Regions from separate parts of the Pseudaeromonas sp. HNCC25DJ182 genome, predicted to be linked through region 1. Evidence: predicted binding sites of a transcription regulator. Region 1 holds the regulator's gene; each other region holds the start of a gene.
The links. The regulator sigma-54, encoded in region 1, starts transcription at its own class of promoters, with help from an activator protein. The targets are predictions, from matches to a motif close to TGGCACNGTTTTNGCTT.
Positions count from the first base shown of each region.

Region 2: ACZYUB_RS09795 (ammonium transporter) is a predicted target of sigma-54. The motif match lies at 1,149-1,165, and genes of this name have one in related genera.
Region 3: ACZYUB_RS05740 (ammonium transporter) is a predicted target of sigma-54. The motif match lies at 2,160-2,176, and genes of this name have one in related genera.
Region 4: ACZYUB_RS13210 (nitrate reductase) is a predicted target of sigma-54. The motif match lies at 1,548-1,564, and genes of this name have one in related genera.

Region 1 is NZ_JBVAYG010000002.1:81,265-84,922, forward strand. It holds gene rapZ (RNase adapter RapZ) at 1-357, opposite strand, end outside; gene ptsN (PTS IIA-like nitrogen regulatory protein PtsN) at 365-811, opposite strand; gene hpf (ribosome hibernation promoting factor) at 814-1,101, opposite strand; gene ACZYUB_RS02190 (RNA polymerase factor sigma-54) at 1,123-2,601, opposite strand; gene lptB (LPS export ABC transporter ATP-binding protein) at 2,654-3,379, opposite strand; gene lptA (lipopolysaccharide transport periplasmic protein LptA) at 3,381-3,658, opposite strand, start outside.
Region 2 is NZ_JBVAYG010000010.1:56,452-60,109, forward strand. It holds gene ACZYUB_RS09785 (flagellar basal body rod C-terminal domain-containing protein) at 1-118, opposite strand, end outside; gene bioH (pimeloyl-ACP methyl ester esterase BioH) at 147-959, opposite strand; gene ACZYUB_RS09795 (ammonium transporter) at 1,265-2,725, shown strand; gene ACZYUB_RS09800 (ComF family protein) at 2,813-3,535, shown strand; gene nfuA (Fe-S biogenesis protein NfuA) at 3,604-3,658, shown strand, end outside.
Region 3 is NZ_JBVAYG010000005.1:57,107-60,764, forward strand. It holds gene manA (mannose-6-phosphate isomerase, class I) at 1-705, shown strand, start outside; gene ACZYUB_RS05740 (ammonium transporter) at 803-2,020, opposite strand; gene ACZYUB_RS05745 (LTA synthase family protein) at 2,361-3,658, opposite strand, start outside.
Region 4 is NZ_JBVAYG010000016.1:72,009-75,666, reverse strand. It holds gene ACZYUB_RS13220 (APC family permease) at 1-722, shown strand, start outside; gene ACZYUB_RS13215 (hypothetical protein) at 822-1,199, opposite strand; gene ACZYUB_RS13210 (nitrate reductase) at 1,699-3,658, shown strand, end outside.

The DNA of each region.
Region 1 (3,658 bases):
TTGGATGGCTTGATCCAGCGAGAGGTGCTTGCGCGACAGTGGATGTAAACGCCTGCTTTCGCCATAGCGACGGATCAGCGTGGCATTATCGGCATCGGTAAAAATACTGGAAAATTCGATATCGCTGGCCTGACGGATTTGGCCCAGCAGGTTATCAATATCACCGCTTTCATCCGGCATGTTACGCACATCAATGCTGACGGCGAGTTGGTCATAACGATCCCGGGCTTCCAGCACCAATTGGGGCAGTAAGGTAACCGGAAGATTATCGACGCAATAGTAGCCCAGGTCTTCTAGGACACGCAGGGCTATGGTTTTTCCCGAGCCAGAGCGGCCACTGACCACGATCAATTTCATGGGCGCCTCAGGGGGCAATCATCAGTTGATAGAGCGCTTCGTCATTCTCGGCCTGGCGGAGTAGACGACAAAAAGCCTTGTCATTCAACTTGCTAGCGATAAGTGAGAGCGTCTTGAGATGGGTTTTACATTCACTTTCCGGTACCAGCAGGGCAAACAGGATGTCGACAGGCTGGTTATCGATCGCATCGAAGGCAATGGCTTGATCCAGTGTCAGAAATACCGCTGTCAAAGGGTGTCCGTCCGGGATCCGGCCATGAGGAATGGCGATGGCGCCGCCAATGCCGGTACTGCCCATCTTTTCACGGGCCAACAGGCGTTCAAATAGTTCTTGCTCATCCAATCCTAACCGCTGGGCGGCCAGTTCACTGATGAGTTCAATGGCGCGTTTTTTACTGGAACAAGGGACTGCACTTTTGGTGCAGTCCCTGCTGAGAAAGTCCTGAATTAACATAGTTACTTACTATTCAATTTTTCTTTGTGCTTGATGATCTGGCGATCCAGCTTATCAATCAAGGTATCGATTGCGGCATACATGTCGGCTTGCTGGGAATTGGCAAAAATCTCGCCCCCATTGACGTTGAGTTTGGCTTCGGCGATCTGGTTGAGCTTTTCAACCGTGAGAATGACTTGAACATTATTGATCTGTTCGAAGTGACGCTCCAGCTTGGCAAATTTGCTATTTACGAAGTCACGCAGCGGGTCGGTAATTTCGATGTGATGACCTGACAGGTTAATTTGCATAACGTCTTCCTTTTGTTTGGCCTACAACAGGCGTTTGCGCTGACTGGATGGCGGTATTGACAAGGACTCTCGATACTTAGCGATGGTCCGTCTGGCTACCATAATACCTTGTTCAGTAAGCAAATCCGCGATCTTGCTATCGCTTAAGGGTTTTGCTGTATTTTCCGCCGCGACCAGCTTCTTGATCAAAGCCCGGATTGCGGTGGAGGAACACTCCCCTCCATTATCAGTATTGACGTGACTTGAGAAAAAGTACTTAAGTTCGAAGATTCCACGAGGCGTATGCATGAATTTTTGTGTGGTCACGCGCGAAATGGTCGACTCATGCATTTCTACCGCTTCGGCGACATCATTCAGAACCATGGGCTTCATGGCCTCTTCGCCATATTCGAAGAAGTCTTGCTGCTGCAACACGATACAATTGGCTACTTTCAGCAGGGTCTCATTCCTGCTCTCCAGGCTCTTGATAAACCATTTGGCCTCTTGCAAGTGTGAGCGGATGAACTGACTGTCACTGCTGTTTCGCGCGCTGCGGGCCATGGAGGCATAGGTTTCGTTGATGCGAATTTTCGGCATGGCGTCCGGGTTTAATTCCACCACCCACTTGCCCTGTTTCTTGCTGACTGCGACATCCGGAATCACATATTGGGAGTCGCTTTGGATGATACTGTTGCCGGGCCGCGGCTCCAGATGCTGGATCAGATCCAGTGCTTCTTTGAGCTCGCCCTCTTTGAGCTGCATCTTGCGAGCCAGATTGCGATAGTCCCGACTGGCCAGCAAATCCATATGCTCTTGCAGGATGGTTTTAGCTTCTTGAAGCCAAGGCGTGGTCTGTGGATATTGTCCCAGTTGGATCAACAGACACTCCTGGACGGAGCGGGAGGCGACACCGATGGGATCAAAGTGCTGCACTCGTTTGAGTACGGCTTCGACTTCATCCAGTTCGACTTCCTGTTCATCGGACTGCACTGCTTCAAGAATATCTTCCAGAGTGGCCGTCAAGTAACCGGATTCATCAATGGCATCGATGATCGAGAGCGCGATTGCCTGATCCAGCTCGCTAAATGGCGTCAACTGCATTTGCCAAAGCAGATAATCTTGTAGTGTTTCTGTGGTTTCACCCTGATAGACAGGCTCATCATCGCCGCTGGGTAAGCCACTGGCCTGATGGGTTCCTGCGGTATACAGCTCATCCCAGGTGGTATCCATCGGCAACTCATCCGGCATGTTTTCCTGATTGAGTGCGTCGCTGGTGTTGAGCTGGCTACCATCCTGTTCATCTCGCGCTTCGTCAGCGGCTTGGGCATCGTCCCGTTCTTGCTCCGACATGGGCTCCAGATTATCACTCTCCTCCTGCTCCAGCAGGGGATTGGCATCGAGTGCCTGCTGGATCTCCTGTTGGAGCTCCAGTGTGGAGAGTTGTAGCAAGCGTATGGCTTGCTGAAGCTGTGGCGTCATGGCCAATGACTGACCAAGGCGCAACTGTAAAGTCGGTTTCATTAGTATCGCTCTTTCCTTAAATCGACAAACCGGGTCCTGCAGAGAGTGTTACCTATAGGGTGAATCCTTCTCCCAGATAAACTTTTTTCACCTGTTCGTTGTTGAGGATGTCGCTTGGTGCGCCCTCGGCAATAAGCTTGCCATGACTGACGATATAGGCTTTCTCGCAGACATCCAAGGTTTCTCGTACGTTATGATCGGTAATTAATACCCCAAGCCCACGATCGCGTAAATGTTCGATGATGCGTTTGATGTCGATCACCGAGATAGGGTCGACACCGGCAAATGGTTCATCTAACAGGATAAATCTGGGGTCTGCGGCCAGAGCTCTGGCGATTTCCACCCGTCGTCGTTCACCGCCGGAGAGGCTCATGCCAAGGCTATGGCGGATATGACTGATGTGAAACTCCTCGAGAAGAGACTCCATCTTGTCCGTTCTTTCCTCCCGGGTGAGATCACCACGGACTTCCAGTACACCCATTAAATTTTGTTCCACCGTGAGGCGACGGAAGATCGAGGCCTCCTGGGGGAGGTAACCAATGCCGTTTCTGGCGCGTTCGTGCATTGGCAACGAGGTGATGTCGATGTCATCGACCGTTACGCTACCGCCATCTTGGGGTACCAGGCCGACAATCATGTAGAACGAGGTGGTTTTGCCGGCGCCATTAGGCCCGAGCAAGCCGACGACCTGCCCTGTTTCCACTTGTAGGCTGACGTCACTGACTACGGTGCGGCTTTTATAACTCTTCTTCAGAGCGCTGGCTTTTAACAACGACATCTTATTGACCATCCTTCTGACTGGTCTGCTCTTGCAACTGTTCCGGCAAGAAAACGGTCTTGACTCGTGAGCCCTTGGCGGTACTTTCAGCTGCCATTTGCTGCTTCTGGATGTCATAGCGGATGACATCGCCGCTCACTTCATTATCTTCCTGCTGCAATTTGGCCTTGTCGCTGAGCACAACCAGCTTCTCTTTGAGCTTGTAGTGCAGACGGTTGGCGCTGGCCTTGACCGGTTTACCATTATCCAGGACCTGGAAGAAGGTCGCTGGAGTACCGT
Region 2 (3,658 bases), on a different contig from region 1:
GGTTCACGGCCTCCGGCTTCGTTGCCAGTTGCGCCAGCTTGGAGCTACTCTCATCCACCTGCTGCGTCGCCCGCTGCAAACCGGTATAGCCTGCATTGAGAGCACTGTTAATTTGCATGTTGGCCTCCAAACACCACAACCACTGTCTAATTATTGGTCAAAACGGTGATGGAAGAAAGGTCATTCCTCGGCTGCGCAGTAATGAATTCACTGATGACGCCCACGAACTCATTACTTTCGGTAATAAAAGGAGCATGAGCCGAGGCGCGAAAGAGATGGAACTTCGCACCAGATGTCGACTGTGACCAAACCTCCTGCACTGCGGCCGGAACCAGTGCATCGAGTCGACCCAACAGATGCAAGACAGGTCGGGTCAGAATAGAGAGCTCAGCCCGGAGATCCAGCTCTTGCAGCAGACTCAAGCCCATACGCAATGCCTGGGGCTCAGGAGCGGGGCGAGATTGTAAGCGCTCGCGCAAAATTCGAACATCATCGCGAGCGGAAACGCTGCCTAACGCCTGAATCGCCAGAAAGCGCTCGATGGTTTTATGGGTATCGGCCTGCAACTGGGCCGAGAAGCTGGTGAGCACCTCCGGTTTTACCCCTGGCCACTCAGCTTCTGCGACAAAACGGGGCGAACTGGCAACCGTGATCAGGCTCAGCACCCGTTCCGGATACAAGAACGCCAATCGGATGGCCAACATGCCCCCTAAGGACCAGCCGAGTAGATGAGCTCGCTCAGGTAGCGCTTTCAGCATCAAATCCAGCCAGCTCGATAGATCCGGATTTTCAATCCCCAGATCAGCGCTATAGCCAAACCCAGGCAAGTCGATGATATGCAGCCGAAATTGTTTCGAGAGTTCGGTTTTGATGCCATCGAATACCGCACCATTCATGCCCCAGCCATGCAAGAGCACCAAATCGGGCCCACTTCCCAATCGTTCGACATAAAGTGTCATTTCTATTTTCTCTTTCCTGAACGGTGGACAAACAATAAGTTTTTACATTTTGCTAACGCACCAGTGTGATGCACCAAAATTAGGCAATACTGTGTAAGAATGCATCACAGCGGAGCGGGGCTGGCATGAATAGTGACAAAAAATCCGCTATCCGAGCGATTTACAGCACCATTTTGCGGTTTTCCAGGTTGGCACGTTTCCTGCGATAGATGCTTCAGGTTCGCGACATCCTGTCCAGCCACCGAGTTCAACAGAGTTTATCTGTACGAATACCAGGACACGATTCTTTCAGGGAGATACCTACAATGAAACGCTTATTTGCAATTCTGGCACTGGTAGGGGCCTTTGGCTTCACCAGTCCGGCATGGAGCGATGAAACCGCCCCGACTACCGAGGTTGCAACTGAAGTCGCTGCAGCGCCAGCCGCTGAAGCAGCTCCTGCTGCACCTGTGATTACTGTTAACAAGGGCGACAATGCCTGGTTGATGGTATCTGCTGCTTTCGTCATTCTGATGTCAGTTCCCGGTTTAGCTCTGTTTTATGGTGGCTTGGTTCGTACCAAAAACATGCTGTCGGTGCTGATGCAGGTATTCGCCGTCTTTGGGCTGGCGACTATTCTGTGGGTCAGTTACGGCTACAGTATTGCCTTCACGGAGGGGAGTGCCTTCTTCGGTAACTTTTCGAAGATATTCCTCAACGGGGTAACACCTGACTCGATTGCAGCCACTTTCTCCAAGGGAGCTGGTGTTTCTGAGTTGATTTATGTGGTGTTCCAGGGCGCATTCGCAGCCATCACCTGCTGTTTGATCCTGGGCGCATTCGCCGAGCGAATCCGCTTCTCTGCCGTACTGATCTTCATGGTGCTGTGGTTCAGCTTCTCTTACCTGCCGATGGCACACATGGTGTGGTACTGGGCCGGTCCTGATGCCTATACCAGCGCCGAAGCTGCTGCCGCTGCGGGCAGTACTGCAGGTTGGTTGTTCCAGAAGGGCGCACTGGATTTCGCAGGCGGTACCGTTGTACATATCAACGCCGCTATCGCAGGCCTCGCGGGTGCCTACTTTGTTGGCAAGCGTGTCGGTTTTGGTCGCGAATCTATGGCACCGCACAGCCTGACCATGTCCATGATTGGCGCCTGTTTGCTGTGGGTAGGTTGGTTCGGCTTCAATGCAGGCTCCTCGTTGGAAGCCAATGGCATCGCCGGTCTGGCTCTGGTCAACACCTGGGTAGCAACAGCAATGGCAACCTTTACCTGGCTGCTGGCTGAATGGGGCCTGAAAGGTAAGCCTTCCTTACTGGGCGCTATTTCTGGTGCGGTTGCAGGTCTGGTTGCGATTACCCCGGCATGTGGCTTCGTCGGTGTCCCTGGCGCCATGGTGATTGGTGGTGTCGCTGGTGTCATCTGCCTGTGGGGCGTGCATGGCCTGAAGCGCTTGTTGAATGTCGATGACTCTTTGGATGTTTTCGGTGTGCACGGTGTCGGCGGTATCATTGGTGCGCTGCTGACAGGTGTCTTCGCTTCGCCTGACTTGGGTGGTACCGGGGTGTGGGATTACGTGGCTAATGCTGTGACTCCGGACTACTCGATTGCAGCACAAGTGAAGATCCAGGCGATTGGTGTCGTCACTACCATCATCTGGTCTGGTGTGGTCTCCGTGGTTGCCTTCTTCATCGTCGACAAGCTGGTAGGTCTGCGAGTACCGGTCGAAGCCGAACGCGAAGGTCTGGATCTGACTTCTCATGGCGAGCGTGCTTACAACTACTAAGCACAGCTGGCAAATTGACAAGGGCGCCCTCAGGCGCCCTTTTTCTTCATCTACACTGCCCACATCATCCCCCAACCAGCCATCACTATGTTGCTGCCTATCAACAGGATGCTTCAGGTATTACGCACCATTGGCGCCCATCGCCTGTTGCTGGGGAACTGTTTGTTGTGCCGACAATTCACACAGACACATCCATTACTCTGCGATGAATGCCAGGCCGATTTACCGCGCATCCAATTTCCCTGTCCTTGCTGCGCATTTCCGCTCTCCGAACCGGGTATCCGTTGCGGAGCCTGTCTGCAGCAGCCTCCCACTTGGGAACGACTGCGCATTCTCGCCGACTATGAAACGCCTTACCGCCAATTGATCCATCGTCTGAAATACCAACGCCACCCTGAATGCGCAGTGCTATTGGCTCGCTTATTCAGTGCCGGTCTCGAACTGGATGAGCGACCGGAAGTGTTGCTACCGGTGCCGTTGCACTGGTGGCGACAGTGGCGGCGAGGCTATAACCAGGCGGAGGAACTGGCTCATGCCATCAGTCGACTCCAACACATTCCCGTAGATAACCACTGCTTGCAGCGCATACGCGCCACACCGGCTCAGGCGATGCTGAACAAGCAACAGCGGCAAAAAAATCTACGCGAGGCGTTTACTCTGCATCCAATATCGTATCGCCATGTCGCCATAGTCGATGATGTGGTCACCACAGGCGCCACCGCCGAACAGCTCACACTCCGGCTCAAGGCTGCCGGAGTGGAGCGCGTCGAGGTTTGGGCGATTTGCCGTACCCTCCAACATCGATCTTGAGGCTAGGCGAGATCCATCAAGCAGAGTATGATAATTCCGAGCTATTTAGTCAGGATTAGAGGACTGCCATGATCAGCATTTCCGACGCCGCTCAGGCCCATTTCCGCAAACTGCTGGAAAAGC
Region 3 (3,658 bases), on a different contig from region 1:
AAGTTGTTCAACAACTGGATCCTGGAACTGGAGGCCAAGGGCGTCGAGGCTCTGGAGCCTTTTTACCAATGGGTCCTGGAGCTCCCGGCCGAGGAGGTGCGCCGCACCCTGGCTGCGGCTGCCCCCAGCATCAAGTACCACAAGCAACCGGCCTTGCTGGAGATGGCCCGTCTGGCCCGTGCTTATCCCGGTGACAGCGGTGCCTTTGCGCCCCTGTTGCTGAACCTGGTCTATCTCAATCCGGGCGAGTCGCTGTTCCTGCCGGCGCGGACGCCTCATGCCTACTTGCGCGGGACCGGAGTGGAGGTGATGGCCTGCTCGGATAACGTGCTGCGCGCCGGCCTGACCGACAAGCATGTGGACAAACCTGAGCTGCTGGCTACGGTCGAGTTCAGCATCATGTATCCGGAAGTATTGCGACCGGACTATGTGGGTATCGAGCAGGTTATTCCGATACCGGTGGACGACTTCCGGCTCAGCTTTTTGCGGCCGGATGGTCCGACGCCCTTCCCGGTTGGCGGACAGGGAGAGATTGAATTGTTGTACGGGTTACGCGGCCAGATGACGCTCACCTCGGCCGAGGGTGAAACCTGGTCGTTGGGACCCGCCGATGCGTTGCTGCTGCCTGCCGGTGGTGCGGGCTACACCTTGAGTGGCAAGGGCAAGTTAGCCTGGGCCCGGGTGAATCAGAGCGTCACGCAATAAGCGGTTGTTCCAGCATTGCCCTGGACTTTCTCTGGGGCCTCACAACAAAACGGCTCCCATCGGGAGCCGTGTTTATCTCTGATATCCAGCACGGGATTTACAGTTGTACCTCGTGAGCGGTGGCGCTGATCTTGTGGATCGCCAAGTCAGCCCCTTCGTGTTCTTCTTCCTGGCTCAACCGCAGGCCGACGACCTTGGCCATGATGCCGTAGATCACCAGGGCCCCGATCACCGCAATGGCAACGCCCATCAGGGTGCCGATCAGCTGGCTCATGAAGCTGACGCCGCCCATACCGCCCAGGGCTTCGCTGCCGAAGATACCGGCAGCGATACCACCCCAGGCACCACACAGGCCATGCAGCGGCCAGACCCCGAGTACATCGTCGATCTTCGGTTTGCGTTGCAACCAGGTGAACACCAGGATGAAGATGGCGCTGGCAACACCACCGACCACCAGAGCGCCCACCGGATGCATCAGGTCGGAACCGGCACAGACCGCGACCAGACCGGCGAGTGGGCCGTTATGGATGAAGCCGGGATCATTACGGCCCAGCAGCAGCGCGACCAGGGTGCCACCGACCATGGCCATCAGCGAGTTCACCGCCACCAGACCACTGATCGCCGACAGCTTCTGCGCCGACATCACATTGAAACCAAACCAGCCGACGATCAGGATCCAGGCGCCCAGCGCCAGCATGGGAATATTGGACGGAGCGAAGCCGACAGTCTGGCCATTGCGGACTCGTCCACGTCGGGTGCCGAGCAGGATCACGGCGACCAGACCAATCCAGCCGCCCACCGCGTGAACCACCACGGAGCCGGCAAAGTCATGGAACGCCGCGCCGAACTGGCCCTGCAGCCACTCCTGCACCCCGAACCGGCCGTTCCAGGCGATCCCTTCGAACAGCGGATAGACCAGGCCGACAATCAGGAAGGAGCAGGTGAGCATGGGATAGAAACGAGCTCGCTCGGCAATACCACCGCTGACAATCGCCGGGATTGCCGCCGCAAAGGTCAGCAGGAAGAAGAACTTAGTCAGATCAAAACCATGGTTGGCAACCAGGGTGTGGGCGCCGCTCATAAAGGTTTGGCCGTAAGCCAGACAATAGCCGAAGAAGAAGTAGGCCAGCGTGGACACGGCGAAATCGGTGATGATCTTGACCAGGGCGTTGACCTGGTTCTTGCCGCGGACGGTGCCGAGCTCCAGAAACGCAAAACCTGCATGCATGGCCAGCACCATGATGGCACCCAGCAAAATAAACAGGGTATCCGAGCTGGTAACCAGTGTTGCCACTGCATTGTTTACATCCACCACAACTGACCTCCATCGCTACAAAATGGCGCAACCGGCATCCTGGGTTCGCCTTGTTCCGGGTTGTATTGTTTTTGTTAAGCACATTTTTCGCGCAATCGAACCAACTGGGGGAGTTCTTCTGGTGCGCGGCGCAGTGCATATACACAAAGCGTACCAACTGGATCAGCGGTCGGAGGCTTTATGGATAACCTTATGATGAAAAAGGATAAATAGAGACAGAACCACGGCGACTTCCCCTCCGGTGTTCGCCAGCATCAAGCACTAAAATGGAGCATCAAAACAGTGCAAAGCACCAACAGTAGGAGAGTGAGTCCTGCGGCTGGATGCCGCAGGGCCCGCATTAATGAGAGAAGGTATCGGCGCGAAAGGTCGCCTCGAGGGCTTGCTGGTAGCTGGCAGGCTCGAATGTGGGCTCCTTGCCCAGCAGGGGGTGCAGCACTGGCTGTGGCAGATCGGGAATAAACTGGCTGTTCCCGAGCAGTGCCCGCGTAACTTGCCCGGCCTGGAATAGCTGGCGTACGTTCCGGTATTGCTGGTTCAGCGGACCGCTGCCTGCACGGCTGAAGGCCATGAACGGGATCCGGAACGTCAGCTCCGTCTTGGCATGAGGGGGTAATACCCGGGTTCCGGCGCTCATCAGATAGGGTTGGTGATCACCAAATGCCAGCAACAGATAGCGTTTGCCACTGGCATCCAGGCCATCGATCAGACTTTGCAGCGAGGCCATGGCATCTACCACACCGGTGTAGTAGGTATTCAGAGTCTGGCGGTCACTTTCACTTTCGCCAGGGCAAGCCGCCTCCAGCTCTTGCTGACCGTAACGACTCTGGTTGAATGGGCCATGTCCCTGCATGGTGACGGCATAGAGGAGTTGAGGAGCCGAGTCGGCTTGGCTCTGTTCCAGAATCCGCTGCACCAGCGCCCGGTCGCTGGTATAAAAACCTTTCTGATCCAGGGTATTGAATTCGCTGTCGAAATGACCGTGCTGGTAACCCAGCGCCGGTATAGCCTTATCCCGTCCCCAGAAATTCTGTTTGTAGGGATGATAGAAGTGAGTGCTGTATCCCATGGCTCCCGCACTGCGAGCCAAACCCGCCGCCTGATCGGCCAGATAGTAGTAGGGCACTATGCCCTGTTTCAGCAGACCTACCGGTAAACCGGTATTCATCTCGAACTCGGCCAGCACTGTCATGCCGCCCGTGGTCGGGGAGTGGATCTGTTGCTGCACCGCCTGCACCGTTGCCGGCAGCCTGAGCACCGGTGCCGGTTTGCAGATGCCGCCTTCCCAGCCCAGCCAGAGCGCCTCATATTGCATGACGATGACCAGATCCCAGGCCGGTTGGTCTGTGGCGTTGGTATCAGGGCTCATCAAGGGTTGTTGCAACGGGGAGGCTGCAGCCGGGTAGCTATAGATGGAGCTGCCGGAGACCAGGCCGTTGATCAGATCGAACAGATAGAGGGATGGGCCTCGGCGCACCATATCCCTGTGGTAACTGGTTTCGTTATTGAAATAGTTGATATTCGGGCCGAGCACCGTATTGCTGGCCTGAATGGCGAACACACTGAAGCCGAAGAAGGTGACGAGGACGGCGACGAAACGCAGCAGCCAGTTGAACCAGCGCAGGCGCCAGAGCAGGA
Region 4 (3,658 bases), on a different contig from region 1:
GTTTTTCGTTTCTCGGCTTCGATGGCATCAGTAATCTCTCCGAAGAGACCCCGGATGCCGGACGCGTGGTGCCCAAGGCGATCTTTCTGACGGCACTGATCGGCGGTGTGATCTTTATTACTGTTTCCTATTTTCTGCAGCTCTATTTCCCGGATATCTCCCGCTTCCAGCAACCGGATGCCGTATTGCCCGAGATTGCCCTCTATGTCGGTGGCCAGTTATTTCAGTCGATTGTACTGGTGCTGACGACAGTGGCGGTGCTGGCTTCGGGCATGGCCTCACACGCCGGGGTCTCGCGTCTGCTCTATGTGATGGGGCGGGATCGGGTGTTACCGGAGCGGCTCTTCGGTTATGTCCATCCGCGCTGGCATACCCCGGCGCTGAATGTCGCCTTGGTCGGTGGGGTGGCGTTGTCGGCAGTCTCTTTCGATCTGGATATGGCCTTGGCACTGGTCAATTTCGGTGCCCTGGTGGCATTTACCTTCGTCAATCTGTCGGTGATTGCCCAGTTCTATATCCGGGAGGGGCGTCGTCATAACTGGCGCGATACCCTGCGTTATCTGCTGCTGCCGCTGTGTGGTGCGCTGACGATCCTGGTGCTGTGGCTCAATCTGGAGCTGAGCTCACTCTATCTGGGCCTGAGTTGGGCAGCTCTGGGGCTGGTGTGGCTGGCGGTGCGGACGGCCCGTTTCCGGCAGCCACTACCCGAGGCAGCGCTGTAGGTCAATCGGATAGCGATAGTCCTGCATGGGCAAGCCCATGGTGTAGATGGGCCGGTATTAACCGGCCCGTGCTATTTTTGTCGCTCTCAAAATGAGGAGCTAGCTGCGACGAATAATGCCGTCCAACTGCAGAATAAACAGCTCCAGGGCCCTGATGTTGTCGAATTCGAAGGCCAGGCCATAGTGGGTCTCGGTGCGGCCGGTGTGCAGGCGCTTCGGGAAGCGGGTCATCTCGGCATGATGACAATAATCGGTCTGGACATGAACGCCGGGAATCGCGGCGAAGTCAGCGACGAAGGGCTGCAAGGCTGGCATCAGCACCAGACGGCTATGACGGCTATCGGCCAACAGATAAAAGGCGTGTTTGCTGTGAGACAGCATGTACTCGGTCAGATTGCGGATCTTGAAGTTGGTACGACATTCGAGGCCCCGCAAGGTCTCCTCGATGGCGGCACTATCTATAGACAAACTAGCCATGGACAAAATAGGCTCCTGGTTCAATGTGATTCCCGAGCGGGAGGGGAGGCCTTCAGACCCGTCAGCAACTAGCCTGCACGGCAAACGCCTGCCTGCCAACCGATTCCTCATCTCATCCCGCTCTTCATGTCGGCGCTGTGACGAAGCCGACGAAGCGTCGCCTCCTATCTCTGCCGACATTGCACTCCCTGCCGTCACCGAGGGGCATCTCTCATTGCAACCGAAATTGCACCATGGCTGGGCATTCTCCCGCGGCAAGGCACCAGAGTGGCTCGTGGTCGGTGCTGGGTTGGGCCTGTATTCGAGGTTTTAGCCAACAACTTCTGGATTTTGGGGTGCCTGAGTATCCGGCACGGCTTTTGCTTTTATCCAGAAGTTAGTTTGAAAATGCACGTTTGGACACTGGCGTCCTGTCCCTCCGCAAGGAGGGCGGCGCTTTTTTTTTGCCCGAGTGTCGGGTGTATACCCGAATTCCGGGTTCGAAGGGAGTCTTTGCCGTATGTCAAACCCGAGCGCTGTCCTGCCCACTGCCGATGGATCCGTTCAGACGACCTGTGCCTACTGCGGCGTTGGCTGCGGGATCCGGATCTCCGGTGATCAGCTCGAAGGGGATGCTAGCCATCCAGCCAATCTGGGGGCACTGTGCATCAAGGGCTCTACCTTGCTGGATACCATGGCATATCCGCACCGACTGCTCTACCCGCGCCTGAATGGCAAGCATGTGGGTTGGGATGGAGCACTGGACGAGATCGCCAGTCGCTTTTCCCAGATCATCGCCGAGTCCGGTCCCGAGGCCATCGGGTTCTATGTCTCGGGCCAACTGATGACCGAAGATTACTATGTGGCCAACAAATTGATGAAGGGCTACATAGGCGCCGCCAATATCGATACCAACTCCCGCTTGTGTATGTCCTCGGCGGTCATGGCTCATCTCCGGGCCTTCGGTGAGGATGTGGTGCCAGCTTGCTATGCCGATCTGGAACTGTGCAATCTGCTGGTGCTGGTGGGTGCCAATACCGCCTGGACTCATCCGGTGGTGTTTCGCCGCATTCAGCAGGCCCGGGCCCGCAATCCGCAGATGAAGTTGGTCGTGATCGATCCGCGCAAAACCATGACCGCCGAGCAGGCGGACTTGCATCTGCCGCTGCAACCGGGCAGCGATGTCTGGTTGTTCCATGGCTTGTGCCGTTACCTGCTACAAAGCGGTGCCGTGGACCGCGCTTATGTGGATGCCCATGTCGATGGTTTCCCTGCACTTGCCGCCTTGCTGGACGATCCCGAATATGACGAGAGCGCCATCGCCCGGCGTTGTGGTCTTAGCGAGGTGGATCTGCGGGCATTTTTCCGCTGGTTTGCGGCGGAGCCCAAGACTGTCACCCTCTTCTGTCAGGGAGTGAATCAATCCAATCAGGGCACCGACAAGGCCAATAGCATCATCAATGCCCATCTGCTGACCGGACGGGTCGGCAAGCCGGGTGCTTCCCCCTTTTCGATGACCGGACAGCCCAATGCCATGGGCGGGCGCGAGGTCGGGGGGCTGGCCACCCAACTCACAGCCCATATGGGGTTTAATGACACCGACTGCCAGCGGGTGCAGGATTTCTGGCAATCGCCGACCATAGCCCGGCAGCCCGGGCTCAAGGCGGTGGATCTGTTCGAAGCGGTACGGCAGAAGAAGATCCGCGCGCTGTGGGTCATAGCCACCAATCCGGCCATCTCGTTACCAGATTCGGCGCGGGTGCGCGAAGCCTTGGCCAACTGCGAGTTTCTGATTGTCTCCGAGATGACCGCTCGGACCGATACCGCCCAATTTGCTCATCTGCTATTACCGGCAGCCGGTTGGGGAGAGCGGGGCGGAACTGTCACCAACTCCGAACGCTGCATCAGTCGGCAGCGTCCCTTTACCCAAGCCCCCGGCGAGGCGCGACCGGACTGGTGGGCACTGGCCGAAGTGGGCAAGCGCATGGGCTTTGCCGAGGGCTTCAGCTATGACGGTCTCAACGATATCTTGCGCGAATTTGCCGCTCTCACGGCTCATGAGAACCAGGGCGTGCGGCAGCTGGATCTGGGCGCCATCGCCCAACTGGATGATGCCCAGCTTGATAGCTGGCAACCGACTCGCTGGCCGCTGGTTGCCCAGGATGCAGCGCACATTGCCGGCGCCCGCCGCGTGCAGGGGACCGAGCGTCTGTTTGCCGAGGGGCGGTTCTCGACGCCGAATGGCAAGGCGCGCTTGATTGCGGCGGCGCCGCTGTTGCCGGTTCTGGATGCCGATCCGGTGGATAGCGAGCGAGCGGGCTGGTTGCTCAATACCGGCCGGGTTCGCGATCAATGGCACACCATGACTCGCACCGGGCATCTGGTGCGCTTGATGGAAAATGAACCCTATCCCAAGGTGTCGGTCAATCACCACACCCTGCTGGCTTCGGGATTGGAGCTGGGGCAACTGGTGTGGCTGG